DNA from 3 places in the Bradyrhizobium sp. UFLA05-125 genome. Region 1 is predicted to be linked to each of the others. Evidence: predicted binding sites of a transcription regulator. Region 1 holds the regulator's gene; each other region holds the start of a gene.
What was found. The regulator PhoB, encoded in region 1, activates phosphate uptake and scavenging genes when phosphate is short. The targets are predictions, from matches to a motif close to TGTCATNNANCTGTCAT.
Positions count from the first base shown of each region.

Region 2: a site for PhoB is predicted at 6,920-6,936, ahead of SO156_RS11815 (YdcH family protein). Genes of this name have one in related genera too.
Region 3: a site for PhoB is predicted at 7,868-7,884, ahead of SO156_RS36365 (alkaline phosphatase D family protein). Genes of this name have one in related genera too.

Region 1 covers NZ_JBANBJ010000006.1:40,222-50,844, forward strand. The annotation lists gene SO156_RS09050 (putative bifunctional lysylphosphatidylglycerol flippase/synthetase) at 1-456, shown strand, start outside; gene SO156_RS09055 (ATP-binding protein) at 491-1,789, shown strand; gene pstS (phosphate ABC transporter substrate-binding protein PstS) at 1,933-2,943, shown strand; gene pstC (phosphate ABC transporter permease subunit PstC) at 3,138-4,127, shown strand; gene pstA (phosphate ABC transporter permease PstA) at 4,129-4,974, shown strand; gene pstB (phosphate ABC transporter ATP-binding protein PstB) at 4,971-5,789, shown strand; gene phoU (phosphate signaling complex protein PhoU) at 5,801-6,517, shown strand; gene phoB (phosphate regulon transcriptional regulator PhoB) at 6,532-7,239, shown strand; gene SO156_RS09090 (GcrA family cell cycle regulator) at 7,323-7,835, opposite strand; gene SO156_RS09095 (aspartate aminotransferase family protein) at 8,291-9,499, shown strand; gene argF (ornithine carbamoyltransferase) at 9,499-10,422, shown strand.
Region 2 covers NZ_JBANBJ010000009.1:39,959-50,581, forward strand. The annotation lists gene SO156_RS11760 (cupin domain-containing protein) at 1-22, shown strand, start outside; gene SO156_RS11765 (hypothetical protein) at 115-1,056, shown strand; gene SO156_RS11770 (tetratricopeptide repeat protein) at 1,085-1,738, opposite strand; gene rpsU (30S ribosomal protein S21) at 1,866-2,168, opposite strand; gene aqpZ (aquaporin Z) at 2,431-3,153, shown strand; gene SO156_RS11785 (5-(carboxyamino)imidazole ribonucleotide synthase) at 3,301-4,407, opposite strand; gene purE (5-(carboxyamino)imidazole ribonucleotide mutase) at 4,404-4,892, opposite strand; gene SO156_RS11795 (GGDEF domain-containing protein) at 5,035-5,796, shown strand; gene SO156_RS11800 (hypothetical protein) at 5,891-6,142, opposite strand; gene SO156_RS11805 (hypothetical protein) at 6,167-6,382, opposite strand; gene SO156_RS11810 (YdcH family protein) at 6,486-6,692, opposite strand; gene SO156_RS11815 (YdcH family protein) at 7,023-7,208, shown strand; gene SO156_RS11820 (NAD(P)/FAD-dependent oxidoreductase) at 7,474-8,577, opposite strand; gene SO156_RS11825 (sensor domain-containing protein) at 8,801-10,623, shown strand, end outside.
Region 3 covers NZ_JBANBJ010000069.1:8,436-19,058, reverse strand. The annotation lists gene SO156_RS36405 (cation:proton antiporter domain-containing protein) at 1-708, opposite strand, end outside; gene SO156_RS36400 (DUF3124 domain-containing protein) at 776-1,342, shown strand; gene SO156_RS36395 (aminotransferase-like domain-containing protein) at 1,339-2,574, shown strand; gene SO156_RS36390 (helix-turn-helix domain-containing protein) at 2,583-2,855, opposite strand; gene SO156_RS36385 (amidohydrolase family protein) at 2,944-4,224, opposite strand; gene SO156_RS36380 (hypothetical protein) at 4,396-4,842, shown strand; gene SO156_RS36375 (hypothetical protein) at 4,949-5,173, shown strand; gene SO156_RS36370 (aldo/keto reductase) at 5,231-6,049, opposite strand; gene SO156_RS36365 (alkaline phosphatase D family protein) at 6,205-7,779, opposite strand; gene SO156_RS36360 (hypothetical protein) at 7,990-8,400, opposite strand; gene SO156_RS36355 (M20/M25/M40 family metallo-hydrolase) at 8,536-9,972, opposite strand; gene SO156_RS36350 (RidA family protein) at 10,068-10,562, opposite strand; gene SO156_RS36345 (c-type cytochrome) at 10,587-10,623, opposite strand, start outside.

The DNA.
Region 1 (10,623 bases):
GTCGGTCGTGGTCCCTGGACGGTGGTGCTGCCGGGCGGCCCGCTGACGTTGCTCCAGATCGCGATCGGCATCGTCGATCTCGGCTTCTGCGCGCTCGCGATGTACGTGCTGGTTCCGGACGAGCCCAATCTCGGCTTCGTCGTGGTCGCGGTGATCTTCGTCTCCGCCACGCTGCTCGGCTTCGCCAGTCACTCCCCCGGCGGCCTCGGCGTATTCGACGCCGCCATGCTGGTCGGGCTGTGGCAGATGGACCGCGAGGAGCTTCTCGGAGGAATGCTGCTGTTCCGCGTCCTCTATTATCTTTCGCCCTTTGTCATATCTGTAATCTTGCTGACGTTTCGAGAGGTTATTATCGGCGCCCGATCGAAACGCCTGCAGCAGGCGGCCCTCAAGCTCGATCCGGGTCCTGCGCGCGAAGCCGCTTATGTGAGAGAGCGCAGCGACAAGAGCGCCTGACCGGCCGACAATTCTTAAGGAGAAGCCTGCCCCGATGGCGATCGATGCCCACCCTTCTCCCTCGGTCCAGCCCTGGTCCGACCGGCTGCGGCACGCCGCGATCATCCTGATTGCGGCGGCGCTGGCGCTGTCGGTGGTGGTCTCGCTCGGGGAATTGTCGGCGATGCGAGCGCTGGCGGTGTTTCTCTGCATCGCGGCGGCGGCGCTGATCCCTTGGCGTCTGCACGATACTGCCGCCTCGCGCGACGATGTTCGCCGTGTCAACCCGGTCGAAAACGCGGCGGTGGCCGCGGTGGTCTCGGGCATGCCGGACCCGGCCGTTCTGCTCGACCGTGCCGGACGCGTCATCCATCTCAATGCCGCCGCAGCCCGGCTCGCGCCGGCGCTGCGCAAGAACGAGCTCGCCCAGTTCGCGCTACGCTCGCCCGAGATCATCACCGCGCTGCGCGAGGCGATCGCGACCAGCGAGCCACGCCGCGCCGACTATCTCGATCACGTGCCAGTCGACCGCTGGATGGAGCTGATCATCACGCCGGTCCCGGTGCCGACCACGTTCGGCGGCGCCGACAAATGCATGCTGATGACCTTCCACGACCAGACCCCGTTGCGTCGGGTCGAGGAGATGCGCGCCGATTTCGTCGCCAATGCCAGCCACGAGCTGCGCACGCCGCTGGCCGCACTCTCCGGCTTCATCGATACCCTTCAGGGCCAGGCCAAGGACGATCCGAAAGCGCGCGAGCGCTTCCTCGGCATCATGCACACCCAGGCGACCCGCATGGCGCGGCTGATCGACGATCTGTTGTCGCTGTCGCGGGTGGAATTGTCGGCACATGTGCGACCCGACACGCTCGTCGATGTCGTGCCGATCATCCGCCAGGTCGCCGACGGGCTCGAACCGCTGGCGCGCGAGCGCCAGGTAGACGTCCAGATCGATCTGCCGGAGACGGCGGTGATGATCGCGGGCGACCGCGAGGAGCTGTTGCGGCTGTTCGAGAACCTGATCGAGAACGCGCTGAAATACGGCGCCTCAGGCGGGCGGGTGATCGTCTCGCTCTCCATGGTCACGGCGGCCGATGGCTCGCCGGAAATTCGGGTCATGGTGCGCGACTTCGGCCCCGGCATTGCGCCGGAACACCTTCCGCGGCTGACGGAGCGCTTCTACCGGGTTGACGTCGGCGACAGCCGCTCGCAGGGCGGGACGGGCCTCGGTTTGTCGCTGGTGAAACATATTGTTAACCGGCATCGCGGCCGGCTTTTGATCGAAAGCGTGCTCAGACAGGGTGCCACTTTCACCGCCTGTTTTCCCCAGGCGAAGCCTCCGGCTTCAACCTGAAATGCAAACTATTTCAGTTGCTTAAGTCCGTCATCCCACTGTCACGAAACCTTCGTAAAAGCACTACCGACCGCTCCTAAACGAGCGGCGCGGGAGCGCGATCGGGCGCGCGTGGCGCTTCGCTCCCCACTATGGAGACCAGCATGAATTTCATCAAAACTATCGTCGCTGCTGGCTTGGTCGCCGCATCGACGTCGGCCTTCGCTGCCGATATCACCGGCGCCGGCGCGACCTTCCCGTTCCCGATCTATTCGAAGTGGGCTGACGCCTACAAGAAGGAGACCGGCAACGGTCTGAACTATCAGTCGATCGGCTCCGGCGGCGGCATCAAGCAGATCCAGGCCAAGACCGTGACCTTCGGTGCCAGCGATGCGCCGCTCAAGGCCGAGCAGCTCGAAAAGGACGGCCTCGTTCAGTGGCCGATGGTCATGGGCGCCATCGTCCCCGTGGTCAACATCGAGGGCGTGAAGCCCGGCGAGCTGACTTTCGACGGCGAGACCCTCGCCAACATCTACCTCGGCAAGATCACCAAGTGGGATGACGCCGCCATCAAGAAGCTCAATCCGAACGTGAAGCTGCCGTCGGACGCGATCACCGTCGTTCGCCGCTCGGACGGTTCGGGCACCACTTTCAACTTCACCAACTACCTCTCCAAGGCCAGCGCGGACTGGAAGAGCAAGGTCGGTGAGGGTACGGCCGTCGAATGGCCGGTCGGCGTCGGCGCCAAGGGCAACGAAGGCGTGTCGGGCAACATCAGCCAGACCAAGAACTCGATCGGTTATGTCGAGTACGCCTATGCCAAGCAGAACAAGCTGACCTACGCCGGTCTCGTCAACAAGGCCGGCAAGCCGGTGCAGCCGACCGTCGAGGCGTTCCAGGCGGCCGCGTCCAACGCCGACTGGGCCAAGGCTCCGGGCTACTACGTCATCCTGACCGACCAGCCCGGCGACAAGTCCTGGCCGATCACCGCGGCGACCTTCATCCTGATGCACAAGGATGCCACCGACAAGGCGGCCTCGCAGGAAGCCATCAAGTTCTTCCGCTGGGCCTTCAAGAACGGCGACAAGGCGGCCGAGGAGCTCGACTACATCCCGATGCCCGACAGCGTCGTTCAGCTGATCGAGAAGACCTGGGCTGCCGAGATCAAGAGCTGATCGCAGCGTAGCGAAACTCGCGCTCCGTCACACGCGGAGCGCGAGTGGCAAAATCGACCCGGAACTCCCTGGAGGATTCCGGGCCTGGTCTTCGGACCATCCCGAACGACGCGGGACAAATCGTCGACAAGACCGCCTCCATCGGCGGCGTGCAGATGACGTAAAAGGTACAATAGGGGATCGGCGTGGCAGAGATGGCCGTTCAGAGCGATATCGTCGACGACGCCGGACCATATGATCGCGCCAAGGCCTTGAGCGCGTTCAAGCTCGGCGACCTGACCTTCTACTGGATCACGCGGCTCAGCGCGATCTCGGTGCTTTTGATCCTCGGCGGCATCATCGTGTCGCTGATCGTCGGCGCCTTCCCGGCGATGAAGGAGTACGGCCTCGCGTTCCTGTGGACGCAGCGCTGGGCGCCGTCCGCCGATCCGCCGGTCCTCGGCGCGCTCGGGCCGATGTACGGCACGCTCGTCACTTCGTTCATTGCGATGCTGATCGCCATTCCCGTGGGGCTTGGCATTGCGATCTTCCTCACCGAGCTCTGCCCGCAATGGCTGCGCCGCCCGATCGGCATGGCCGTCGAACTGCTCGCCGGCATTCCCTCGATCATCTACGGCATGTGGGGCTTCTTCGTGCTGGGCCCGTTCCTGGCCAACACCTTCCAGCCCTTCATGATCAAGCTGTTCGACGGCGTTCCCGTGCTGGGCGCGATCTTCGCTGGCCCGCCGTCCTATCTCAGCCTGTTCAACGCCGCGCTGATCCTCGCGATCATGGTGCTGCCCTTCATCACCTCGATCTCGGTCGACGTGTTCAAGACTGTGCCGCCGGTCCTCAAAGAGGCCGCCTACGGCGTCGGCTGCACCACCTGGGAGGTCGTGCGCAGCGTGGTGATCCCCTATACGCGCGTCGGCATCATCGGCGGCGTCATGCTCGCCCTCGGCCGCGCGCTGGGCGAGACCATGGCGGTGACCTTCATCATCGGCAATTCCTTCCGTATATCGTCCTCGATCTTCGCGCCGGGCACCACGATCTCGGCGGCGATCGCGAGCGAGTTCGCCGAGAGCGACGGCCTGCACCAGTCAGGCCTGATCCTGCTCGGCCTCCTGCTGTTCGTGCTGACGTTCTTCGTGCTCGCAGGCGCGCGGCTGATGCTGCTGCGTCTCGAAAAGAAGGCGGGGAAGTAACATGAACCCGATTTACGCACGTCGCCGCCGCAAGGACATCGTCGTCCGCGGTCTCTGCATCGGTGCCGCCGCCTTTGGCGTCACCTGGCTCGCGCTGATCCTGATCACGCTGCTCTACAACGGCATCACCGGTCTGAACCTTCAGATCTTCATCGCGGACACTCCGCCCCCGGGCTCGACCGAAGGCGGCCTGCGCAACGCCATCATCGGTTCGATCATCATGACCGTGATCGGCGTCGGCATCGGCGCACCGCTCGGCATGTTCGCCGGCACCTATCTCGCCGAATACGGCCGCAACAACAAGCTGACCTCGGTGATCCGCTTCATCAACGACATCCTCTTGTCGGCGCCCTCGATCATCATCGGCCTGTTCATCTATGGCGCGGTGGTGGTGCCGATGCGTGGCTTCTCCGCGATCGCCGGCGCGCTGGCGCTCGCCGTCATCGTGATCCCGGTCGTGCTGCGCACCACCGAGGACATGCTGTTGCTGGTGCCGAACGCGTTGCGTGAGGCGGCTTCCGCCCTCGGTCTGCCGCGCTCGCTGGTGATCAAGCGGATCGCCTACCGCGCGGCGCGCTCCGGCCTCATCACCGGCGTGCTGCTCGCGACCGCCCGCGTCGCCGGCGAGACCGCGCCGCTACTGTTCACCGCGCTGTCGAACCAGTTCTTCAGCCTGAGCCTGAACAAGACGATGGCGAACCTGCCGGTCACCATCAACAACTTCGTTCAGAGCCCCTACGCCTATTGGAAGCAACTGGCCTGGAGCGGGGCGCTTCTGATCACCCTGACCGTGCTTGCCCTGAACATTGGCGCGCGCATTCTTGGCGCCGAGAGGACTGCAAAATGAGCGATCTGTCCGTTTCCGTAGGTTCCACCGGGCGTCAGGCCTCGCCGACGCTGCCTGAGGCTCCGGCCAAGGTGACGGTGCGCAACCTCAACTTCTATTACGGCGAACACCACGCGCTGAAGAACATCAACATGACGCTCGGCACCAACCGCGTCACGGCGTTCATCGGCCCGTCCGGCTGCGGCAAGTCGACCCTGCTGCGCATCTTCAACCGGATGTACGATCTCTATCCGGGGCAGCGCGCCACCGGTCAGCTGATGCTGGACCAGACCAACATCCTCGACCCCAAGCTCGACCTCAACCTGCTGCGTGCCCGGGTCGGCATGGTGTTCCAGAAGCCGACGCCGTTCCCGATGACGATCTATGAGAACATCGCCTTCGGCATCCGCCTCTATGAGAAGATCTCCAAGTCCGAGATGGACGACCGGGTCGAGAAGGCGCTGCGCGGTGGTGCGCTGTGGAACGAAGTCAAGGACAAGCTCAACGCCTCCGGCCTGTCGCTCTCCGGTGGCCAGCAGCAGCGTCTCTGCATCGCCCGCACCGTGGCGGTGCGCCCCGAGGTGATCCTGTTCGACGAGCCCTGCTCGGCGCTCGATCCGATCTCGACCGCCAAGGTCGAGGAGCTGATCCAGGAGCTCGCCGAGAACTACACGATCGCGATCGTCACCCACAACATGCAGCAGGCGGCGCGCGTCTCCGACAAGACCGCCTTCATGTATCTCGGCGAGCTCATCGAGTTCGACGAGACCAGCAAGATCTTCACGTCGCCCAGCGACCGGCGTACCCAGGACTACATCACCGGCCGCTTCGGCTGAGGAGACAGGAAATGGCTTCTGAACATACCGCAAAGGCCTTCGACACCGACCTCCAGGAGCTTACGCGGCTCGTTGCGGAGATGGGTGGCCTTGCCGAGCGCATGATCGTCGATTCCGTCGATGCGCTGATCCGCCGTGACGTCGCGCTCGGCCAGCGCGTGGTAGCAACCGACGCCGAGATCGACGCGCTCCAGAAGAAGATCGAGGAGCGCGCCGTGCTCACGATCGCGCGCCGCCAGCCGATGGCGGTCGACCTGCGCGAGATCGTCGGCGCCATGCGCGTTGCGACCGATCTGGAGCGCATCGGCGACCTCGCCAAGAACATGGGCAAGCGCGTCGCCGCGCTCGAGACCGATTTCCATCCGCTAAAGCTGTTCCGCGGCCTGGAGCACATGACCGACCTCGTGCAGCAGCAGGTCAAGTCGGTGCTGGACGCCTATGCCGCGCATGATCTGCCAGCGGCGATGATGGTGTGGAAGGGCGACGAGGAGGTCGACGCGATCTGCACTTCGCTGTTCCGCGAGCTCCTGACCTACATGATGGAGGATCCGCGCAACATTTCGTTCTGCATCCATTTGATGTTCTGCGCCAAGAATATCGAGCGGATCGGCGACCATGCGACCAACATCGCCGAGACCGTCTTCTATATGATCGAAGGTCAGGCCATCGCGGACAAGCGTCCGAAGGGCGACATGACCACCTTCGCCACGACCGTGCCGAACACTTAAGGAGCGACGACGCCATGGGCGCACGCATTCTGGTTGTTGAGGACGAGGAAGCGCTGACCGAGCTATTGCGCTATAACCTCGAAGGCGACGGCTACGATGTCGAGACGGTGATGCGCGGCGACGACGCCGACACCCGCCTCAAGGAGCACATCCCCGACCTGATCGTGCTCGACTGGATGCTGCCGGGCCTGTCCGGCATCGAGCTGTGCCGCAGGCTTCGCGCCAGGCCCGAGACCAAGCAGCTGCCGATCATCATGCTCACGGCGCGCGGTGAGGAGAGCGAGCGGGTGCGCGGGCTTGCGACAGGCGCCGACGACTACATCGTCAAGCCGTTCTCGGTGCCCGAGTTGCTCGCACGCGTGAAGGGCCTCCTGCGGCGTGCAAGCCCCGAGCGGCTTGCGACCATACTCGCCTACGGCGACATCGAGCTCGACCGCGAGAAGCGCCGCGTCGCCCGCTCCGGCCGGCCGATCGACCTCGGCCCGACCGAATATCGCCTCCTGGAGTTCTTCCTGGAGCATCCCGGCCGGGTGTTCTCGCGCGAGCAGCTGCTCGACAGCGTCTGGGGCCGTGACATCTATATCGATGAGCGCACCGTCGACGTCCATATCGGCCGTCTGCGCAAGCTGCTCAATCTCGGCCGCGAGCAGGATCCGATCCGCACGGTCCGTGGCGCCGGCTACGCGCTGGATGATCGTTTCGCGAAGGCTGAGCAAACGTAAAAAAAGCGCGCCAAATGGCGCGCTGACGTTTCTCGATCAGGCGTCCCGGCCCTGCGCCGGGACGTTGTCGTTTGTGGCTGAACTCAGCGCGTTCCCGGCTTAGCCGGTGCGCGCCGACGATCCGCCGCCGGCTGGTAGGCGACGCGCGAGTGCTGCGCGCAATAGGGCAGGCCCGAGAGCGACTTGCCGCCGCAGAAGAAGAAATCCGGGCTCGAGGGATCGCCGACCGGCCAGTGGCAGGTCGCTTCGTTGAGCTCGAGCAGCGACAGGCGCTGGCTCATCGGTACGACATTGTCATAGGTGATGGGATCGGGCTCCACCTCGACCTCGAAGGCTTGGGCGAGGGCGGTGTTGCCGCGCGAGATCGGCCGGCTCACCCGCATCATGTGCTGCGCGGGGCGTGCCTTGCGCGGCCGGGGAGCCGCCGAGGACGGGGTCTTGGCGCGACCGGACAGGCCCAGCCGGTGCACCTTGCCGATTACGGCGTTGCGCGTCACATTCCCGAGTTCGGCAGCGATCTGGCTGGCCGAAAGCCCGGCTTCCCAGAGCTTTTTCAATTGCTCGACGCGATCGTCGGACCAGGTCAAAACCGTCATTGCACCCTTCCCCTCGCCGCGCGCCAGCCAATCCTTGGGGCCACGTGGCGATGTCTAAGCCTCGAAAAACCCGTGCCGTCAGAATCCCTTAAGGCTCGCCGGGCGCGAAAAACGCACCTGAACGTTACGCCGGTACATGAGGACTTAGAGGATCAGAACTGCTGCACGAGATGTCGTATCTGACAGGAGAAACGCTACAATATGGCGTGACTCCCGCGCAAGAGTCTGCGGCTCCGCGTCCACATGTTCCGTCTTAAAAAACTCTCAAAATCGCCACCGCAAGACTACGGGCCGCGCGCCTCGCACGGCCTTCTGGCGGCATTGACAGCGGTTTTTCCAAGCATAAAATGGTGACACGTGCCGCCCTTAAAAGGCGGCACGTTTCGTTTTCCGGGCAGGTCAATGATGCGCTGCGCAACGCAGCCTCAGCCGGCCCCAACATCCAAGTGACCGCCATGACCAAGAGCGCCGCGACGCATCTGCTTCCCGTTTTCGCCAGGGCCGAGCTCGGCTTCGAGCGCGGCGAAGGCTGCTGGCTGGTCGCAACCAGTGGCGAGCGCTATCTCGATTTCACATCGGGTGTCGCCGTGAATGCGCTCGGTCACGCACATCCGCATCTGGTCAAGGCCCTGCAGGAGCAGGCGACAAAGCTCTGGCACATGTCGAACCTGTTCCAGAGCCCGGATGGCGAGAAGCTCGCGGTCAGGCTCTGCAACGAGAGCTTTGCGGACTTCGTGTTCTTCTGCAATTCCGGCGCTGAGGCGATGGAATGCGTGATCAAGGTGGTGCGCCGCTATCACGCCACCAAGGGCCATCCCGAGCGCTACCGCATGATCACTTTCGAGGGCGCGTTCCACGGCCGCACGCTGGCAACGCTCGCTGCCACGGGGTCTGCAAAATATCTCGAAGGCTTTGGTCCGCCGATGGACGGGTTCGACCAGGTGCCGCATGGCGATCTGGAAGCCGTCAAGAAGGCGATCGGCCCACAGACTGCGGGCATCCTGATCGAGCCGATCCAGGGCGAGGGCGGCGTGCGCTCTGCTCCTCCCGCATTCTATCGCGCGCTGCGCCAGCTCTGTGACGAGCATGGGCTGTTGCTCGCCTTCGACGAGGTGCAGACCGGCATGGGCCGCACCGGCGAACTCTTTGCACATCGCCGCCTCGGCGTAACCCCCGACGTGATGTCGCTTGCGAAAGCACTCGGCGGCGGCTTTCCGATCGGCGCGTGCCTTGCGACCGCCGAGGCGGCCTCCGGCATGACGCCCGGCTCGCACGGCTCGACTTTCGGCGGCAATCCGCTCGCCGTGTCCGCGGCGAACGCCGTGCTCGACGTCATGCTCAAGCCCGGCTTCTTCGATCACGTGCAGAAGATGTCGCTGCTGCTCAAGCAGAAGCTCGCCTCCGTGATCGACCGCCATCCGGATGTCGTCAGCGAAGTGCGCGGCGAGGGGCTGTTGATCGGCCTCAAGGCCGTGGTGCCTTCGGGCGATCTTGCCACGGCGCTGCGCAACGAAAAGCTGCTCACCGTCGGCGCCGGCGACAATGTGGTGCGCTTCCTGCCGCCCTTGATCGTCACCGAGGCGGAAATCGAGGAGGGCATCGCGCGGCTCGAGCGCGCCTGCACCGCGATTGAATCCACTCTCAAGACGCCGGCGGCAAGCTGATGAGCAAGACGCCCAAGCACTTCCTGGATATCAACGAGCTGCCGCTGTCGGAGCTCAAGAGCATGCTCGCCGCCTCCTCGGCCATGAAGGCAAAGCAGAAGGCGCATCAGCCGGTCAAGCCGCTCGAAGGCAAGACGCTGGCGATGATCTTCGAGCGCCCGTCGACGCGGACGCGGGTGTCGTTCGATGTCGCCATGCGCCAGCTCGGAGGCGAGCCCATCATGCTCACCGGCGCCGAGATGCAGCTCGGCCGCGGCGAGACCATCGCCGACACCGCGCGCGTGCTGTCGCGCTATGTCGATGCCATCATGATCCGCATCCTCAATCACGATGCGCTGCTCGAGCTCGCGGCGAACGCGACAGTGCCGGTCATCAACGGACTGACGCGGCGCTCGCATCCGTGCCAGGTAATGGCCGATCTCATGACCTATGAGGAGCATCGCGGGCCGATCGAGGGCAAGACAGTGGCATGGACCGGCGACGACAACAACGTTCTCGCCTCCTGGGCGCATGCCGCCGAGCGCTTCAAGTTCAACCTCAATGTCGCGACCCCGCCGGAGCTCGCGCCGAAAAAGGCGATGCGCGACTGGGTCAAGGCGACGGGCGCTCCGATCATGCTGGGCACCGATCCGGAAGCTGCGGTGCGCGGCGCCGATTGCGTCGTCACCGACACTTGGGTCTCGATGGGCGACAAGGAGGGCGAGCGCCGCCACAACGTGCTCAAGCCCTATCAGGTCAATGCCCAGCTAATGTCGCTCGCCAAGCCCGATGCGCTGTTCATGCACTGCCTGCCCGCCCATCGCGGCGAGGAGGTCACCGACGAGGTGATAGATGGTCCGCAATCCGTCGTGTTCGACGAGGCTGAAAACCGTCTGCACGCGCAGAAGGGTATTTTGGCCTGGTGCTTTGACGCGGTGAAATAGGTTTGGATCGCCGTCCTGGCGGACGACAATGAGAGAACCGTGATGATGGCAGCGTGGCGTTGCCCTATCTTCGGTCGTCGTCCCGGACAAGTGCAGCGAAGCGGAGCGCAGATCCGGGACCCATAACCACAGGGTGGAGTTTGGCGAAGACTCGGGGTTGTCATCTCCGCCACAACGCAATCCTGTGGTTATGGGTCCCGG
Region 2 (10,623 bases), on a different contig from region 1:
TGAAGTCGAGCTGAAACCGTAAAAGTGGCTTGCCAATGGCCACCGATCCGTCGCAGTTGACCCCTTACTATTGCCTCAAAGTTCCCGCATCAGACCGTGTGGGGAGTGGCCGGAATGCTGAAATACCTGACTAAAATCTCCATGGACATCTTCCCCTCGGTGCTCGCGACGATCATCGGGGCGTACATCGTTAATCACTACATCAACGCCCGGCCGGCGTCCGACACTCCCGCTGCCGCGGTCGCGCCTGCTCAGACCACCCAGACGAAGAAGGATGCCAAGCCTGCCGAGGTCGCGAATCTCCCCGCGCCCGGAGTGAAGGCCAAGGGTATTTCCGAGAAGGGTATTTCCGAGAAGGGTATTGCCGAGAAGGGCGTCTCCGAGAAGACCGCGACGGACAAGACGCCGGCCGAGAAGCCGGCTGACACCAAGGCTGCTGACCAGCCGGCCGAGAACAAGCCCGCCGAAACTGCACCCGCCGAGACCGCCGCCGCTCCCGCCACGCCGCGCGGCCGGCCGACGGCTTCCCGCGACAGCAAGGCCATGGCCAAGGCGACGCCTGCTCCGGCCATCACAGCGCCAGCCTCCGAGACCACTCAGGCCCCGGCATCGAATGCCGCGACTCCTGACGCCAACGATCTTGCCCGCGCGGCGATCGAGCGGCTGCGCAAGTCGCCCGAGGCTGCCCCTCAGGAGACGGCCCATGCCGTGGAAGCGCCGCGTGTTCATGAGGCCCCGCGGGTCGTGACGGCAACTCCGTCCGCCTTGCAGCCGTTGCCACCGCCGATCACGGTGTCGACGCCGGGCCCGGAGGCCTACGGCTCCCCCACGACGTCGAACCCGCCCTACACCGCGTCCGTTGGCTCGGATGATGCGAACCGGCTGACGCCACCGGCCGACATCCCGGTCCCGGTTGTCGTTGCGCCTCCGCTCGATCTGCGGGCCGATGCGGCCGCTCCCGTGCCGCGGCCAAAGACCAACGTCGCCGACGAGATGCTGTCAGGCGTCAAGTCGATGTTCCACGCGGTCCTGCCGAAAAGCGTGACCCCAGACTGACCTGGGGCGCTGCGCCTTCGATCCCGTCTCAGCCGCCGACCCGGGCCAGCCCGCTGCGGGCAGCATCGTCGCGTGGACGGAGCGCGACCGCCTTGGTGTAGGACGCCGCCGCCTTGGCCTTGTCGCCGAGGCGCTCATAGGCGAGCCCCCGCGTGGTCCAGACTTGCGCATTGTGCGGATCAGCCTCGGAGGCCTCGTCGAGGTCGGCTGCGGCTTCCTTGACCTTGCCGACCGCGAGATAGCTGATGGCGCGGCCGAGCAGCGGCTCCGGCTTCTGCGGATTGAGCCCGCTCGCGGCGCTGAAATCCGCGATTGCGAACTCGTGCTCGTTGCTCGCCTGATAGATCAGGGCGCGGCCATAGAGCGCCTGCGCATTGTAGGGATCGAGCGCGACGGCGCGGTTGAACTCCTCGAGCGCTGCTGCCGTCTCTCCTGATTTCGCAAGCGCCTGGCCCTTTGCCGTGTGGTTCTGGGCCTCAGTGACATTGCCGGCGCTGACCGCGCTCTCGGCGGGCGCGGCAGCAGCCCTGGACGCGTCCTGCGGCTTCTCTTTCTCGGGCATCAGCGATCCCAGGTCGAACGAGCAGCCGGACAGTGCGATCGCGATCAATGTGAGCGTGACGGAACGCCGCCAGAGCCGGCACGACAGTGCCGGGCTGTGCTTGGGGAAAGGGGAGGCCATCTACGGATTCGCTCGCGCTGGTGCCGCATCGGTAGTGCCCCGTCCCAGAAAAGGCACCGCTCACAAAACAATAACGCGGGCTCGGGGCCCGCGTCATCGAAAACTCAGTTTTGCAGAAGCGGCAAAATCAGCGCGGTCCGCGCGGACCTGCGCCCGGGCCGCCACGGCCGCCAGCGCCACGCTCGCCACCGGGGCCAGCGCCGAACACCGGCTTCGGCTTCATCGGCAGCAGGCCTTCACGCTGCAGCTTCTTGCGGGCCAGCTTGCGCGCGCGGCGCACGGCTTCGGCCTTTTCGCGGGCCTTCTTCTCGGAGGGCTTTTCGTAATGACCGCGGAGCTTCATCTCGCGGAAAATACCCTCGCGCTGCATCTTCTTCTTCAGCGCCTTGAGGGCTTGATCGACATTGTTATCGCGAACGAGAACCTGCACGCGGCATCCTCTTCAGTGGATCGGATTTGAATTCTGGTAAGTCAAAGGGGATGGCAAAAAGCGCAAGCCCTTAACCTTGAGCGCGCGGATGTATCAGACAAAACCTGAGATGTCCATTGTCCAAGAGGGCTTTCGGGCCAAGATAAGCCATTAAATGGGGCAAAAATGCCCCCGTGCGGCCGCGATTTGGGTGGTTTGGTGCCAATCGCGGGGCCGTTCCCGGATTTTGATCCGGAAGTCTTGGAAATCAGGGGAGTCCCTCATGGATATGAAGAAATACGCCGCCGAGGCCATCGGCACCTTTTGGCTGACATTTGCGGGGTGCGGGAGCGCGGTGATCGCTGCCGGCTTTCCGCAGGTCGGTATCGGCCTGGTCGGCGTGTCCCTGGCGTTCGGCCTCAGCGTCGTCACCATGGCCTACGCCATCGGCCACATCTCGGGCTGCCATCTCAACCCGGCCGTCACGGTCGGTCTTGCGGCGGGCGGTCGGTTCCCGACCGGACAGATCCTGCCCTATATCGTCGCGCAGGTCATCGGCGCGATCGTGGCGGCCACGCTGCTCTATGTGATCGCCAGCGGCGCCCCGGGATTCGACGTCGCCAAGGGCTTCGCGTCGAACGGGTACGGTGCGCACTCGCCCGGCCAGTACGGCATGGTGGTGTGCTTCATCACCGAGGTGGTGATGACCATGATGTTCCTGTTCGTCATCATGGGCGCGACGCACGGAAGGGCGCCTGCGGGCTTCGCGCCGCTCGCGATCGGGCTTACGCTGGTGATGATCCATCTCGTCAGCATTCCCGTCACCAACACGTCGGTGAACCCGGCGCGCAGCACCGGCCCTGCGCTGTTCGTCGGTGGCTGGGCGCTGGCACAGCTCTGGCTGTTCTGGGTCGCACCGCTGATCGGCGGCGCGCTCGGCGGCGTGATCTATCGCTGGCTGAGCGAAGAGCCGGGCGGCGTCGTCGCCGGTGTGAAGACCGCGTGATCGTCGCAGCATGATCCGGAAAAGTGTGCGGCGGTTTTCCTCGCGACAAGCGCGGAACGCGTTTGCGCGGAGATCATGCTCAAACAAGAATCTAAGGCGCGACGATGATCGCGCTTTAGAGGGGGATCGCGAAGCGCCGCGGTCCCCTTACTTACCGCGGGCGGGCGCGACCTCGGTGACGTGGCCCATCTTGCGGCCCGGCTTGGGCGTGCCCTTGCCGTAGATGTGCACGGTGGCTCCGGGGACCGTGAGCCACTCCGTGTAGCGGTTGATCTCGTCGCCGATCAGATTGGTCATGGTGACGACCTCGCCGTGCCGCACGGGCTTGCCGAGCGGCCAGCCGGCGATGGCGCGGATGTGCTGCTCGAACTGCGAGACGGACGCGCCGTCGAGCGTCCAGTGCCCGGAATTATGCACGCGCGGCGCGATCTCGTTCACCAGCACCTTCGGTCCCGTGCCGTTGGCGAGCACGAACATCTCGACCGCCAGCACGCCGACATAATCGAGCGCGTCGGCGATCTTGCCGGCGACGTTGCGCGCCTCTTCGGCAAGCGCGTCCGGAATCGCGGCCGGGGCGCGCGAGATCTTCAGGATGTGATCGCGGTGTTCGTTCTCGGTGACGTCGAAACATTCGACCTGGCCTTCGGCCGAGCGCGCGGCGATCACGGAGATCTCGCGCTCGAATGGCACGAAGGCTTCGAGGATCGCCGACTTGGTGCCGAGGCCGGTCCACACTTTCGCGATGTCGTCGCCCTCGCGGATGATCGCTTGGCCCTTGCCGTCATAGCCGAAGCGGCGCGTCTTCAGCACGGCCGGAAGCCCGATCCTGACGATCGCCTCGCGGAGCGATGCGACCGAGGTAACATCGGCATAGGCGGCGGTGCCGATCCCGAGCCGGGTGATAAAATCCTTCTCGGCGAGCCGGTCCTGGGTGGTCTCGAGGATCTTGCGGTTGGGCAGCACGGGGCGGCGCGCGTCCAGCACCAGCGCGGCCGCGGCCGGCACGTTCTCGAATTCGTAGGTGATGACGTTGACGTCATTCGCGAACAGCTCGAGCGCTTCGACGTCGGCATATTCCGCGCACGTCGCGTTCAGCACGACGTCGAAGGCCGGTGAGTCCGGATCGGGCGAGAACACCTGGGAGCGCAGGCCGAGCCGCGCCGCGGCCATCGCAAGCATCCGCCCCAATTGTCCGCCACCGAGGATTCCGATGGTGTCGCCGGGCTTGAGCTTCACCCGTTTGGTGCCAGTCACGCCTTGTCCTCCGGGCGCTCGGCCACGGCGTCAGTCTGTGCCTTGCGCCAGGCCACGAGGCGTTCCGACAGCGCCGGATCGGACAGCGCCAGCACGGCCGCCGCCAGCAGCGCTGCATTGATCGCGCCCGCCTTGCCGATGGCGAGCGTGCCGACCGGGATGCCGGCGGGCATCTGGACGATCGAGTGCAGCGAATCGACGCCTTTCAGCGCCTTGGATTCGACGGGAACGCCGAACACCGGCAGTTCGGTCAGCGACGCCGTCATGCCGGGCAGATGCGCGGCGCCGCCGGCGCCCGCAATGATGACCTTGAAGCCTTCGGCCTTGGCGCCCTTGGCAAAGGTAAACAGCCGTTCCGGGGTGCGGTGGGCCGAGACGATGCGGCTTTCGCAGGCGACACCGAGCGCTGTGAGCGTATCGGCAGCATGCCGCATGGTGTCCCAATCCGACTGGCTTCCCATGATGATGGCGATCGGCGCGGTCATGACGTCAATTGTGCTCGGGAATACAGAAACATAGGCCAGATTAACGGTTCCGGCCGGCGGCTCGCAAGGCGGTGGCAAGGAGAAGGGAATGCACTATCCTGTCTTGGTGAATCCCCGCAAGCCTTCATTGAGCAGGACGCCCATGAAGAAACCAAAAAGGGCGATCGCTGCGAAGGCCAAAAAGCGCCGGAAAAGCAGCGGGAGCCGATCCAAACCCGCGGCCAGGCGCACGGCCCGGTCGGCGGGCCGGCCCGCTGCGACCACCGGCCGGGCCAAGGAAAATGCCAGGAACGATGCCAGAAACGATGCCAAGAACGACGCCAAGAACGACGCCAAGGCGATCGTCCGCAGCCTGCGCACCAAGCTCGCCCGGGCCCAGAGGCGCATCGACGAGCTCGAGGCTGCCGCCGACACCGACTTCCTGCTCGGCATCCCGAACCGTCGCGGCTTCGAGCGCGAGCTGCACCGTGCGATCGCCTACATGGCGCGCTACGCCGCCCGCGGCGCGTTGATCGTGCTCGACGTCGATCGTCTGAAGCCCATCAACGACTCCTTCGGTCATGCCGCCGGTGACGAGGTGCTGAAGGCGATCGCCGCCGCGCTGACGCGGCAGGTGCGCGCCTCTGACGTGGTCGGCCGCCTTGGCGGCGACGAGTTCGCACTGCTGCTCTGGAACCTCAGCGAGACGGACGCCAAGGCCAAGGCCGCAGGCTTCGAGCAGGCTATCGACGACTTGTCCTTTGTCTTTCGCGGCCAGCGCGTGAATGCAGGCGCCTCCGCCGGTGTCGCGCTGCTGGGATCTCATGCCGAGGCAGGCCGCGCGCTGGAGGAGGCCGACGCAGCCATGTACGTGCGCAAGGCGCAGCGGCGGCACGAGCCGCGGATCAGGCTGATCAGCAGCTAGGATGCGATGATCTGGCTCACCTCTCCCCAGCGGGGAGAGGAGAGGTGTCCCCCTCGGCTTGCGTTGATTCAGTCAAAACTCATCCTGCTTTGGATTAAAGCGCGCTGAGATCGTCCGGCACGTTGCCGAACTTGCGCAGCAGCTTGGCGTCGCCGAACTCGCCGGTCATGGGATCGCCGCTGCGGCTGAACGCGATCGCGCCGATATGGCCGTCGCCGTGCGCCAGGATTTCGGCGCGCCGCAGCGCGGCGGCCGAGGTCTGACATTCCTCCGCGGCGCCCGCGACCGGCGATCCATCTCCATCGATGAGGAAAGGCAGCGCGACATAGTAGGTGACATCGGACATGGTCGGCTCCTCGTGCTCCTTGGCTCACGCGGCGCTGGAGGTGCTCCGCATCTTGTTGCGCGACGTCTCGGGAATGCAGCCGGCCGAAATTGCCGCCTGCAATTCCTCGAGCTCCGCTTCCAGATATTCGTTGGCCATGATCAGCGCCTTGATGGTGCTGCGCAGATTGCCGTCACACATCGCGATCGCTTGATCGCAGGCTTGCTCATAGTGGCTGTTGTCGAAGGCGGCTGCGGACATGGCATTTCCCCGGAAGCAGTTGAGATCCGAATGTTCTTCTTTTGTTCTTTTTGAGTCAAGTGGAATCCGTATGCGGAAAACGCATCCGGCATACCGGCGGGGATCAGGCGATGATGTCGGGCGTGATCTGGTCTTCGATGAAGGCGATACGGTCGCGCAACAACAGCTTGCGTTTCTTCAGGCGCTGTAACCGCAACAGGTCGGGGGCGGGCGATTGATGCAATGCATCGATCGCCGCATCGAGATCTCGGTGTTCCTGCTGCAACCGGGCGAGCTCGGCTTCGAGTTCGCGCTCGTCTTCATTGGTCATGATGTGCGGTAGCCGGAAAACCCGATGAAGTTGCGAAAGCCTGTGGAAGGCCTGTGGAAAGTATCGTCCTTGCGCGACGTGATCGCAAGCTATCTGGGTCCCCTATCAACGTTCTCTCGCAAAGATATTTCAGTGGATCGCGGCGCCAGCGCACAGGTGCATTGAAATCATGGATGATTCCTGCCGCGGTTCCTTACTCACTGTTCATTACATATGAAGTTTCAAAAATGACAGGGAGACTACGGATACTTATCGACAGAACGAATCGGTGATGTACACTTCTTCGTCCGGATCGAATTCTGAGGTTCAACCCTACCGAGGAGGTTTCGAATGACAATTCAGGCACATCTTGTTGAATTGGAGCGGAAACACAAACTTCTCGAAAATGAATTGCACGAAGCTCTTGTGCACCTTTCAACAGACGACCTGCAAATTGTTGAGTTGAAGCGCCGGAAGTTGATGGTCAAGGACCAGATCGAGCGGTTGAGGCACGGCACGGACGACACGCTCCACTAGTAAACCCCGTACACATGTAAGCCTGATCACGCATCCTTCACGCAGGGATGAGAGCTGTTGCGCTCATCCCTGCGTCGAGGTGCGAAGCGTCGTGCGGTTAACTTCGTGCGAAGGCTAGAGCATGATCCGGACCCGAAGGGGCCGTGTTAGCGCAAAGCGTGAAGCGGTTTTCCTTCGCGACAAACGCGGAACGCGTTTGCGCGGAGATCATGCTCATACAACAACCTAGAGCGCGATGACGATTCACTCCCAATCTCATCGCGCTTTAGATGTTTGCGAGCTCGGCGACGTGGTCGGCGATCGCAAGCGATGACGTCAGGCCGGGCGACTCGATACCGAAGAGATTGATCAGGCCGTTTACGCCGTGATCGCGCGTGCCCTGCATCAGGAAATCCTGTGTGGCCACCGCCGGCGGGACGATTTTCGGCCGTATGCCCGAATAGCTCGGCATCAACGCACCATCAGGCAGGTCCGGCCAGTATTTGCGGATCGCCGGATAGAAACGCTCTGCGCGTGCGGGATCGACGGCATAGTCGATCGTTTCGATCCACTCCACGTCGGGACCGAAGCGTGCCTGGCCCGCCATGTCCAGGGTGAGGTGCACGCCGAGCCCGCCGGGCTCGGGCACAGGATAGATCAGCCGTGAGAACGGCGCCTTGGTGCTGCAGCTGAAATAGTTGCCCTTGGCGAGATAGGCCGGCGGAATCCGGTCGAGCGGCATGCCGTCGATGCTGCGCGCCACCGTCGTCGCCGAAAGACCTGCCGCATTGACCAGCAGGCTGCATTGCAGCGTCATCGGCGCCTCGCCGCCGGCATCGATTTCGATGACGCCGCCCGACGCCTTGGCGCGGATCAACGGCGTGTGAAACGCGAACGCAGCTCCCGCCGCTTCGGCCTCGCCGCGCAGCGAGAGCATGTAGGCGTGGCTGTCGATGATGCCGGTCGAGGGCGAGAGCAACGCGGCATCGCAAGCGAGCGCCGGCTCCAGCGCGCGCGCGGCGTCGCCTGCAAGCATCTGCATGTCGAGCACGCCATTGGCCTCGGCATGCGCCTTGATCGATTGCAGCTTCTCGGTCTCCCACGGACTGGTCGCGACGATCAGCTTGCCGCAATTTTTGTGCGGGATGTCGCGCTCGGCGCAGTAGCGGTAGAGCGCATGCTTGCCGCTGACACACAGCCGCGCCATCCAGCTCCCGGCCCGGTAGTAGATCCCGGCATGAATCACCTCGCTGTTGCGCGAGGAAGTGACGGTGCCGATGGCCTCCGCAGCTTCCAGCACGATCACCTCGCGCCCGGCCTGGGCGAGCTTTCGGGCGACCGCGAGCCCGACCACGCCCGCTCCGATGACGACGCAGTCAACTCTATCCATGGTGGGGCAGGAGGTCCGTAAGCGGCAGGGCCAAGAAGTCTAACAAGGGGCTTAACGAGAGACTTAAGGAACCGCATCCAAGGCGGCTCTCCATTAAGGAAGAATTTATCATGTCAGGGCAATTGCCGTATCTGGCGTCACATTTTTCTGTCGTGCTGACAGGCGTTTACCCGATCCCAACCCGTGAGGCCAGACAATCCGGAGTTGAAATCGCGGGTGGCTGATGGCTGAGAAGGACTGGCACGCGAGCGGCACGATTTTGACGTCTGTGCAGGCCCTGCTGTGCCTTGCCTGCACGGTTGCGCCCGCGCGCGCCTTTGCGCTGTCCGACAATTTCGGCCCGCAGAGCTATCTGGGCAGGCTCGATCCCAATCTGGTCTGGGAGGCGCTGCTCGGCGGCATCGCGGTGTGCTCGCTCCTGGCGGCCATCGTGCTGTGGATCCACTCGGCGTTACGGCGAGCCAGGCGCATGCAGTTGCGGCGCAATGCGTTCGTTTCGTCCGCCATGAACAATCTGAACCAGGGTATCGTGATGACCGACGCTCAGCGACGGATCATCTTCTGCAACGACCGCTATCTCGAAATCTACGGGCTGGCGCGCTCGGACCTCTGGACCGATATGACCGGGCCCGACATGCTCAGGCTGCGCCGCGATCGCGGCGTGCTCGGCGTGACCGACGACGAGTTCTACGAGAAGGCCGCCAGCTCGAATGGCCTGATCACCGAGCTGCCGGAGGGGCGGGCCATCCTGGTGAAATATTTCGTGCTCCCGAACGGCGGTTCGGTAGCGACGCATCTCGACGTCAGCGAGCAGCGCAACTTGTCGCGGCAGCTTGCCTCCACCAAGCAATTCCTGGAATCGGTGCTCGACAACGTCCCGGTCTGTGTGGCCGCGAAGAACATCGAGGACGGCCGCTACATCTTCGCGAACACTGCCTATGAGCGCTTCTGGGGATTGTCGCGGGACTACGCTGTTGGCAAAAATGCGCGGGAGCTGTTTGCTACAGTCTCGGCGACCAGGATCGAGGACGCCGATCGGGCCGCGCTTAACTCTCCCGACGGGCAGTTCCGCAACGAATTCGAGGTCGAGCGCGGATCCGCGCGGCGCATGGTTGCTTCGGTCCGGATCGTGGTCCGCAACGAACGCAACCAGCCTGAATTCCTGCTGCTCGTGTTCGAAGACATCACCGACCGGCGCTCGCTCTCGGAGGAGTTGGAGAGCACCAAGAAATTCCTCGAGCTCGTGGTCGACAACATTCCGGTTGCGCTGATCGTGGAGCAAGTCAAGGACGGCCGCTATCTGCTCGCCAATCGCAGCGCGGAGGCGATCCTCAACCGTAAACGCGAGGATGCCACGGGCCTCACCGCTTCCGACATCTTCAATGTCAAGGAAGCCAAGCTGATCATCGCGCGCGACGAGGCCGCGATCAAGAAGCGGGGGATGATTACCGAGGAGCATCCGATCTCGACCAAGGATGGTCTGCGGCTGTTCCTCACCCGCCGCGCCACCGTGCTCAGCGATGCTGGCGAGCCGGAATATCTGATCAAGACCCACGAGGACGTCACCGACCGCCGCCAGACCGAGTCGCGCATGGCGCACATGGCCTATCACGACGGTCTGACCGACCTGCCTAATCGCTCTGCCTTCCTCCAGGCACTGACGCAGATGATCGAGGCCTGCGAGGGCACCGGCGAGGAGTTCGCCGTGCTTTGCATCGATCTCGACGGGCTGAAGGAGGTCAACGACGTCTTCGGCCATGCGCTCGGTGACAAGCTCCTGGTCGAGGTCGCCCAGCGGCTCCAGGACGCCGCCCGTGGCGGCGTGGTCGCGCGCCTGTCCGGCGACGAGTTTGGCCTGATCATCGATGGCAAGCAGCCCGACACGGGTCTCGCGCTGGCGCGCCAGCTTGGTGAAGCCCTTTCCCAGGAATTCCAGATCGACGGCCGCGCGGTGCGCGCCGGGGTCACCACCGGCATATCGGTCTTCCCGCACAATGGCGCGGACGGTGCTTCGCTGCTCGCCAATGCCGGGGCAGCGCTGTTCCG
Region 3 (10,623 bases), on a different contig from region 1:
CAGCGACAGCCGCTCTGCGGTCTCGGCGACCAGGAAGCACCAGGCGAGCGCGCCGAGCAGGATCAGCTCGGGGCGGCGGGCGATCTGGTGGAACAAGCGCGGCAGCACGAAACGGCTGACGAGGAGCGCGGCCGTGACCAGCACTGCGACGCGCACGATCGAGAGCAGGATGACGCTCGCCTGCAGATCGCCAAGGCTCGGTTGCACGGCGAGGAACAGGATGGCGAAGATGTCCTGGAGCACCAGCACGCCAAGGGTGATGCGGCCGGGCAGCGTGTCCAGCTCGCGCTTCTCATAGAGCACCTTGACGATGATGACCGTGCTGGAGAGCGCGCAGGCGACGCAGAGATAGAGCGCATCGAAATGACCGCCGCCGAACGTCAAGCCGATGGCGGCGAAAAACAGGATGCCAAGCAGGCAGCCGCCGAGGAGCTGGCCACCGGCCGCGAACAGGATCACCCGTCCCGCCCGCACGATCTTCTTCAAATCGATCTCGAGCCCGATCATGAACAGCATGAAGATCAAGCCGAGCTCGGAAATGATGCTGATCGATTCCTGCGACTTGACCCAGCCAGCGCCGAATGGACCTATGCAGAAGCCGGCGATAAGGTAGGCCAGGATCAGCGGCTGACGGGAGAAATGGGCCAAAAGCCCGAGCATCCAAGCGAACAAGATACAAAGAGTGATATCACCAATGAGTTCGTGCATCTCAAAGCAGCCCTTTTTGCCGCACCCTAGAGGCGGCTCGCAGCGCGGCAAACGAGCAATTCGTCACATGCCGATCGTGTTGCCAATCGTGCTCGCATTGATAGGCGGCCTGCGCGGCATGGCGCTGCCTGCCGCGGCGCAGCCGAAGGCGAATATCGAACAGGCTTTTGCAGATTCGCTGACGGCGATGCCCAGGGAGGAACTCGTCGCCTTCGGCGGCTTCTACGTACCGGCCTATTCCAGCGTCGCGATGAGCCAGGGCAAGCTACGCGTCGACTTCTCGGTGACGTTGAGCGTCCACAATGCGTCGGAGACCCAGCCCCTGGTGCTGAAGCGGATCGCCTATTTCGACACCGCCGGCAAGATGATCGAGAGCTACCTGAAATCGCCGGTCGCCCTGAAGCCGCTCGCGACGATCTCCGTCGTCATCCCGACCGAGGACGTGCGCGGCGGCACCGGCGCCAACTTCGTCGTCGACTGGGCGGCCACCGGCGAGATCGCCGAGCCCGTGGTCGAGGCCTTGATGGTTGGCGGCGTCGCCAATGCGCACTACGCTTTCATCAGCCAAGGCCGCCCGACCCGGACGGTCGGCAATGCCGGCTGGCTCAACAAGAACAGAGGAAACTGCCCATGACTGCCCACTTCGACTTCGCGCCCCTGTTCCCGCCGGGGCTGCCTGCTCCTTCTGCACGCTGGACCGGGCTTGCCAAATACAGCTTCGTCGGCGGCAACAATGATTCCGAGCAGGTGCCGGTCGATGACCTGATCGCGGCGGTCGATGCGGTGCTGCGGCGCGAGGGCCGCAGCCTCGCCACTTACGGACTGGCGCATGGTCCGCAGGGTTACCTGCCGCTACGCGAATTCCTGAGCGCGAAGCTGAAGCGCGACGCCGGCATCAATTGTACGGTCGACGATCTCCTGATCGTCTCGGGCTCCTTGCAGGCGCTCGACCTCGTCAACCACACGCTGCTCGCGCGCGGCGATACCGTGATCGTCGAGCAGGAAACCTATCAGGGCGCGCTGAACCGCCTGACACGGCTCGGCGTCAATACGGTCGGCATTCCCCTCGACGGCGAGGGCATGCGTATGGACGCTTTGGCGTCTGCGCTTACCGAGCTGAGAAGCCGCGGCATCCGGCCGAAATACATCTATACCATCCCGACAGTGCAGAACCCGACTGGCAGCATCATGCCGGAAAGCCGCCGCGCAGAGCTGTTGCGGCTTGCGGCCGACTACGGTGTCCCGATCTTCGAGGATGATTGCTATGCCGACCTCGTCTGGTCAGGAGAACGGCCGCCCGCCATCCACGCGATGAGCGATACGGGCGGCGTCATCCATATCGGATCATTCTCCAAATCGATCGCGCCAGCGCTCCGCGTCGGCTTCATCGTTGCGCCCTGGGAGGTGATGTCGCGGATGCTTGCGCTGAAGACGGACGCCGGCTCCGGCGCGCTGGAGCAGATGGTGCTCGCCGAATATTGCCGGCCGCACTTTTCGATCCACGTGCCGGCACTCACCCGTACGCTGCGCACAAAACTCGACACGTTGATGGAAGCACTGAACGAGCAGTTCGGAACCGCGGCCGAGTTCGATGAGCCCAAGGGCGGCATCTTCCTCTGGGTGAAGCTGCCGGACCATGTCGATACGCTAAAACTGTACCAGGCCGCGCTCGCGGCCGGCGTCTCGATCAATCCGGGTCCGGAATGGTCGACCAGCAAGAGCCATTCAGGTGCGCGGCTGCGGCTCTGCTTTGCCAGTCCCACACACCAGCAAATCCGCGAGGGCGTCGCCGCGCTCGCCGAGATCTGCCGCAGGGAATTCGGCGTGCCGGCGCGGATCGCGAATGTCGAGAAGGCACGCGCTTGAGACAGGCGTCAGGCGGCCTGCGCCTGACTGCCGTGGATCGCGGACGCCAGCCGCAACAAGAGCACGATCGAGACGTTGCCCTTGCCCGCCTCGATCTGCGCGATGTAGCGCTCGGAAATTCCCGACTTGCGCGCGAGCTCCCGCCGCGAGAGCTCGCAGCGCATGCGCGAGGAGCGCACCCGCTCGCCGAGTTCGGCCAAGAATTCGGTTTCCGAGTAAGGCGGGACGGCGTTACCGCCCGGCAGCGCTTCGCCCGCAAAATCGGTGACTTCATCCAGCATTGATCTATCCACGATCGCCTCCCGAAAGTGCATTATGGCGCGACTTCGGGCCGTCTCATTGACGCGGATCAAATAGCGGAGCGATCGGCTAGCGCACCGCGAACGGCGCCTGGTAGGGCCGGCCGAACGGCACGCCGTTGATCACGGTCTGCACCGGCTTCAGGTAGGCCTTGCCGTCGCGCTTGTTGTTGCGGGTGTCGACGAAGGTAACGGGGCCCTCGACCAGCTCCATGATCGCGACGTCGCCGGGGGCGCCGAGCTGAAGGGTGCCGAGCTTGGGCGCCCGGTTGATGATCTTCGCCGGCGCGCTGGTCGTCATAGACACCACCTGCTCGAGCGTGAAGCCGAGCGTCATGAACTTGCTCATGACGTTGGGGAGGAACGGTATCCCCGGCGAGTTGCCGGAGAAGACGTGGATGTCGGACGAAATGGTGTCCGGCGTGCAGCCGCCGGGAATCGCGACCTCGGCGACCGTGAAATCGAAGCTGCCGCCGCCGTGCCCGACATCGAAGATCACGCCGCGCTGCTTGGCGGCAAGCGCTGCCGGCAACAGCCGGCCGTCCTGCACGATGTTGGTAAAAGCGCCCGACATGTTCGGCGCGCCGGAATAGGAATGCGTCAGCACGTCGCCGGGGCGCAGCAGGTTGAGGATGTCGGACATCAGCTCCTTGGTCTCGACGCCGCCGATATGGACCATCATCTTGGCCGGCCAGCCACAGAGCTCGCAGGCCTGGATGCCGCGCTTGAGCGGTTCGAGCCCGTGCTTGAAGATGACGTTCTCGGACATCCGCACCTTGACGCCGATGAGAAAGTCCGGATTTTCCGCCAGCGCCATCGCGCACGCTTCCATTTGCGCATTGTCGATGTTGTAGAGCTCGGCGACCGGGAATGCCGATAACCCGTTGTTGGCGATATGCACGAAGGCGTAGATGCGCGCCCGTGACTGCGCGACGATGTAGCGGCGCAGCGCCGCGAGATTGTTGACGCCGGCATCGCCGGCCGACACCACGGTGGTGGTACCCTGAAACTGCACCAGCTCGTCGGCGGGAATACCGATCGCCGAGCCATAGGGATAGACGTGGCAATGCAAGTCGACGAGTCCGGGCATTACCAGCTTGCCGGAAGCGTCGATGCTTTTCAGGGCACGCTCCGCCGGAATCTCCGACTCGACCGCCTCGATCACGCCCCAGCGGATGCCGATATCGCGTTTGCCGCGAAACGATTGGCTAGGATCGATCACATCACCGCTCTTGATAACGAGATCGAACTTGTCGACCGGCCCCATGGCCGCCTCGGCTCGGCCCGAGAGGGCCGCCGCTGCAGACGATCCGGCGAACATGAGAAGCTGGCGACGCGACAACTCGGTCATGGCGACGTTCCCCCTTCATCTGTTTGTTGTGGAGATGATGCGCCCCGCGGTGTGCGGGTGCAAGCACCATGCATAAGCGTGCCGAGTTGCAGTGCGGCATAACAATGCTAGGCTTCAAGCCATTGCGGCGGGCAATAGCGGGGATTTTCAGAAGTGACGGGATTGTTCTTGATGCGCGGGGCCAGCGCGGCGCTGGTCTGGCTTGCGCTCATACACACAGCCGGTGCCGAGACGCTGGCGGCAACGATTATCAATTGGGGGCTGCTCGGCACCTGGGCGATCGATTGCTCGCTCCCGCCCGGCCGCGACAAGGGCGCAGTGCTCACCTACGAGGTCAGGCCGGACGGCAGGGTGATGTACCGCCGCAACTTCGGTGATGCCACAGACGAGAACGAAGTCGTTGGTGCTTCGACCGACGCAGACGGCCAACTCAACATCATCGTGTTCTTCCCATCGCTGCATCAGGCGCGCGAGTTCGGCCTCGCGTTGCAGGAGGACGGTAACCTGCGCGCGATGTACAATCGCGGCGAGCGCGGCGACTACACCATCCGCGACGGCAAGTTCGTGAAGACCGGCGTGCCGACACCTGCGCAGCACCGCTGCGGCAACAGCACGTGAGCGCGAAGGCCGAAGCTGAACAGCCGTTCAGAATTCTCCTTGCAGTTCCTCCGGAACGTTCACGCGCATGCGCGGTTTAAATTGGCGTTCATTGGAGGAGGATATTATGAGGAAGCTTGGCTATGTCGTCGCTGCCATCGGTGCACTTGCGATCGCGGTGCCGACGATGGCGAGCGCCGAGACGGTGGTGATCAAGAACCATCATCACGGCCCCTACGGCGCCCGCGCCGAATTCCGCGAGCACCGCGACTACGGCATGCATCGTGGCTGGCATCATCACGGCGACAGGGTCGTGGTGATCAAGCGCGGTCATCGCCACTACGACTATTGATGCGCACGCTGAAATGGCCCCGACGGGGCCATTTCCTTGCGTCCATTTATTATGAGATCAATCCCACGCCGGCGCAAAGCCGGGACTAACGCAGCGCCTGTCCTTTGGCAGCGCCGCGATTTTTCTGCGATCGTCGTCGTCGAGTGTGATCTTCAGAGCGTCGAGATTGGCCTGCTGGCTCTCTCGCCGCGACGCCTTCGGAATCGCCGCGACACCTTTCTGATCGAGCAACCACTTCAGCGCGACCTGCGCGGCGGTCGCCTCGTGCTTGCGGCCGATCTCGCCAAAGACCTCATCGGAGGCGATGCGTCCCTGCGCGAGCGGGCAGTATGCGACCAGCGGAATCGACTTTGCGGCGAGATAGTCGATGACCTTCGATTGATCGAGCATCACGTGATATTCGATCTGGTTGCAGGCAATCGGCGCCTTGATCTCCTCGACGGCGAGCTTGAGCAGCGCAGTATTGAAATTGGCGACGCCGATGGCGCGGGTGCGGCCCTCTTCCCTCAGCTTCATCAGCGTCTCGAAAACCGCCGGCCAGTTCGCATTGCGCGACGGCCAGTGCACGAGATAGAGGTCGACGTGGTCGAGCCGTAGCTTGTCCAGGCTGGCGTCGAAGGCGCGGCGGATCGCCTCCGGCGCGAGGTTCTCGTGCCAGACCTTCGTCGTGACGTGCAGCTCGCCGCGCGGCACGCCGGCGCCGGCAATCGCCGCACCGATCGGCTCTTCATTGGCGTACATCTCGGCGGTATCGATATGGCGATAACCGAGCGACAGCGCGCTTTCGACTGCGGCGCGGCAGACATCGCCCTGCATGCGGAACGTGCCGAGGCCGAGCTTGGGCATGCCGATGCCCTGGGTTTTCAGACTTTCCATGGAAACACTCCTGACGAATTCCAGGCCGCCGGACGCGCACCAACAAAGGCCGCGCATACAGACTTTTCGGTAATGGAGGGCGGTGGCGGGACGACCACTATAGCGGGGCGGCCACCGCGCGGCCAATCAAGATCGGGTTAGTTGGCGCCAGCCTCTTACGAATGCTGTGCCACCACAGCAGATCGCCCTTGCGGCTGCGGGTGGATGTCGACCGACCAGAGGTCGCGATTGTCGACGTCCTTCAGCGTCACTGTCATGACCTCCGTGCCGCCGTCGATGTCGACGCGGCCGAAGAACTGGAGTCCGAAGCAAGGCGCAAGGTTCTCGCCCTGCTCGGCATTGCAGCCATGCTGGTACAGCGCGACCGGTCCAAAGGTGTTGTCGAGCTCACCCGGCCCCCAGGTGCCGGCATGGAGAGGACCTGAGACGAATTCCCAGAACGGCTCGAAATCGGAGAACACCGCGCGGTTGGGATCGTAGTAGTGCGCCGCGGTGTAGTGCATGTCGGCCGTGAGCCAGACGATGTTGCGCACGCTGGCGCGCTTGATGAAGGACAGCAGATCCGCGATCTCGTGCTCGCGCCGGTCGGGCGGTCCGTCGCCGAGCGCGACGGCATCGAGGCTGATCAGGCCAATGGGCAGGTCGGCCGCGATCACCTTCCAGGTCGCGCGCGAAGCGGCAAGTTCCCGCTTCAGCCAGGCGAGCTGATCACGGCCCAGGATCCAGCCGTCGTGGTCCTCGCCCTTGTTCCAGGTACCATCGCGGTAGCTGCGCATGTCGATCATGAAGACGTCCAGCAGCGGTCCGCAAGCGATCTTCCGATAAATACGGCCTTGCTGCCGCGGAATCTCGAGGACCGGCATGAAGTCGAAAAACGCACGCCTCGCGCGCGCGACGAGGCGTGAGGTGCCGTCGGCGTCAAATCCTGTCTCGTCGACACTGCCATAGGGCGACCAGTCGTTAGTAACCTCGTGGTCGTCCCATTGCGCGAACATCGGCACCTCCGCATGGAAGGCGCGGAAGTTCTCGTCGAGGTGGTTGTATCTGTAGTTGCCGCGGAACTGCGCCAGCGTGTGCGCGACTTCCGATTTCTCTTCGGTGACGAGGTTACGCCAGATCTCGCCGTTCGGCAGCTTCAACTCGGCAGGAATGGTGCAGTCGGCATAGATGTGGTCGCCGGAATGAATGAAGAAATCCGGGCGATTGTCGAGCATGGTCCGATAGCTGCGCATGCCGCCGCGCGACGTATCGATGCCCCATCCCTGCCCGGCGGTGTCGCCAGACCACACGAACGAGATCGACCTGCCGGCAGCCGGCGCGGTGCGAAAATGTCCGGTGCGCGTCTCGCCGGCAACGCCGGTCGCGATGTCGTCGAAGCGCACGCGGTAGAAGATGTCCTGTCCGGGCGGGAGGTCGCGCAGCAGCACCTTCGAGGTGAGGTCGGCATCCGGCAGCGCGTCAATGGACGCCGTGCACAGGATCGTCTTGAAGCTTTCGGCGGTGGCACATTCGATTTGCATTCGCGCAGGCCGATCGGCGCGCGCCCAGATGACGGCAGAGCCTTCGGACACGTCGCCCGACTGGATGCCGCCTGCAATCAGCGGTCGATCAGCGGCGCGGCTGAGATATGGTTTGGCGAGAGAACCGAGACCGGCGAGCGCGAGGGAGGATGTGGAGCGGACCAGAAACTGCCGCCGGGTCCATGCGCGCGAGGCGCGGAGCGTTGCCATTCAGAAAACCTTCGCCGAATCGCGACGAAAGGTGCCTGAGCTCCTTGACTCCAAACCGACGGTTTTTTGACTCCGCGCCTACCGTTTTGCGACGGGCGGATGACGCCTAATTATTTGAGCATGATCTCCGCGCAAACGCGTTCCGCGTTTGTCGCGAGGGAAAACCGTTTCACACTTTGCGCTAACGCGGCCCTTCGGGCAGGACCACGCTCAGCGTTTCCAGTTGCAGATGCCGCCCGATCTGCACGGCCAGGTCTGGACGCGCGTGTCCATCGCCTGCGCATCCAGCGGATTCGTGTGCCGATGCACCAGCTTGGCACGAGCAGCGCCACGCGGTTGCGCGCTCTTCGCGTGAGCAACCCACGGCTCCGGCGCCTTCACGCGCTCGGTCGCGACCGTCTTCGGCGTGACGTCAGGCACGGCACGCGCCGCGTCACTTCTTGCTTCCACCCGGACCGGCGCGAATTGCGTCGCAGGGCCGAGCCGCTTCGGCGACAGCACCGCCTTGGAGAGATCGAGGCCGAGATAGTCGTCAGGCTTGTAGTCGTCAGCCATCGCCGCGCTGCTGCATGCCAGCATGAGCGCGGTGGCGAGACCGAAAGAAACGCCTTTCAGGACCAAGAGATGCCTCCTGAAATCAATTAAGGGCCAATTTTACCCTTATTTAGGAGGCGTGAGCCGGATTTCCAGCGGCAGATTGTCGTCAGGGTTACTGGCCAGCGAAGCCGACCTCGGATTCTCAGGCCTTTCGCACGCTCAGGAACCGCCGGCTAGCATCTTGACCAGCCGGTAGAGATATTCCTGTCCGTTGTAAAACGACGTCACGGGAACACGCTCGTCCCTGCCATGGATGCGGTTTTCCCCAATGTCGATCGCCATGCCGGAATGGCCGTAGGTCGGGATGCCCGCATTGCGCAGGTAGCTGCCGTCCGTGGCGCCGGAACTCATGACCGGGAGCACGATGGCGCCGGGGAAGAATTCGCCCGAGAGCTTCTCGATCGCGCCCATGATCTCCTCGTGCAGCTCGCTGGGCGCGCTGATCACAGCCGTATCGATCTGCGTCAGCTTGATGTCGGGATCCGCCAGCGCCTGCTCCAGCGTCGCCTTGACCTCCTCGACCGGCTCGCCCGGCATGATGCGGCAATTGACCTTGGCACTCGCCGACTGCGGCAGCGCGTTGATGGCATGCCCGCCCTGGAGCATCGTCGCAACGCAGGTCGTGCGGAGCTGGGCATTGTAGACCGGGTTCGCAGCGAGCCGGACAAAGGATAGCGCCGCAGGATCAGGCTTATCCGACATCACGGCGCGCATGTCGGCCGCGGTCTGGTCGTTCTCGAACTGCGCGCTCTTCTCAAAATAGCCGCGCGTCGTCGCGTTCAGCTTGAGCGGGAAGTTGAACTTGGACAGGCGCACGAGGCCCTCGGCCAGCTTGTAGATCGCGTTGCTCTTGCGCGGCACCGAGCTGTGACCGCCGGGATCGGTGACGTCGAGCTGGAAGCTGACGGGGATTTTTTCGCTGGTCTGGACGCCGACGCGGATCGGCTTGCCGTCCTTCAGGCCCACGCCGGCGCCCTCGTTGAGCGCGAACTCGGCATCGATGAGGTCGCGCTTGTTCCGTATCAGCCACTGGATGCCGAGGGCGTCCCGGTCGAATATCTCCTCGTCCGTCTCCAGCGCAACGATGATGTCGCGGTCGGGCTTGTAGCCCTCCTGCTTGAAACGGATCATGCTGGTGATGAAGGCGGACGCCATGTGCTTGTCGTCGGCTGTGCCGCGACCGTAGTAGTAGCCGTTCTTCTCGGTGAACTTGAACGGATCGACCGACCAATCCTCGCGCAGCGCGGGCACGACATCGAGATGCGCGACCAGCAGGATCGGCTTGCGGGCGCCGCTGCCGTGCAGGCGGGCGACAAGATTGCCCTTGTGCGGCGCGGGCGAGAAGACGTGCACGTCCGAATCGGGAAAGCCCGCCGCCTTCAGCCGCGCCGCCATCGCTTCGGCCGCGCGCGCAGTGTCGCCAGTCGCGGTGGTGGTATCGATCTCGACGAGCTCCTTGTAGACGTCGTGGGAGAGCTGTTGCTGCGGGCTCAGGCCTTCGGCGGCCGCCCCGCCGGTGAGCAGCAGCGCCGTGCAAGCCACCGCGAGCAGCGCGTTACGGCACGAGAAATCGTCGTTGGTGATCGTCTTCTTCATCTCGTGCTCCCAGAATGCAGCCTCGCTGAATTCAGACAGCGCAGGCGCGCTTTGGCAAGCGCGATCGTTCTGCCGTTTTTGCAACGGCCCCCGGCCTATTTCGCGTCCTTCACCGCGATCACCTCGATCTCGACCAGGAAGCCTGGATTGGCGAGCGCGGCGACCCCGACCACCGAGCGGGCCGGCAGGTTGGGCTGGCTGCCGCCGAAGAACTGGGTGTAGCCCTCCATGAAGGCCTTGAAGTCCATCGGTGCAGACGCATTGTGCACCAGGAAGACCTGCATCTTGACGACGTCGCCCATGGTGAGGCCGAGCCCCTCCAAAATGCCTTTGATGCGGTTTAGGACGCCGACGGTCTGAGTCTTGGTGTCGCCATAGGCCTCTCGGCTCTGGGCATCGGCATCCTTGTTGGCGACCGGCGGCACCTGGCCGCTGACATAATAGGTCGTAGCATTGCCGGTGACCTGCACGGCCTGCGCGATCGGAAAGGTAGAGTTCGGAATGGGATGCCGGATGACCTCGGCGTGAGCCGTACCCGCATGGGAAATCGCGAGCAACGCGCCAATGACGGCGCCGGTTTTGAAATTCATTGGTTCCCCCTTCTTGCCGGTGCGTCAGCGACGCGCGTCCCTCACCTCGTTCGCCGTCACC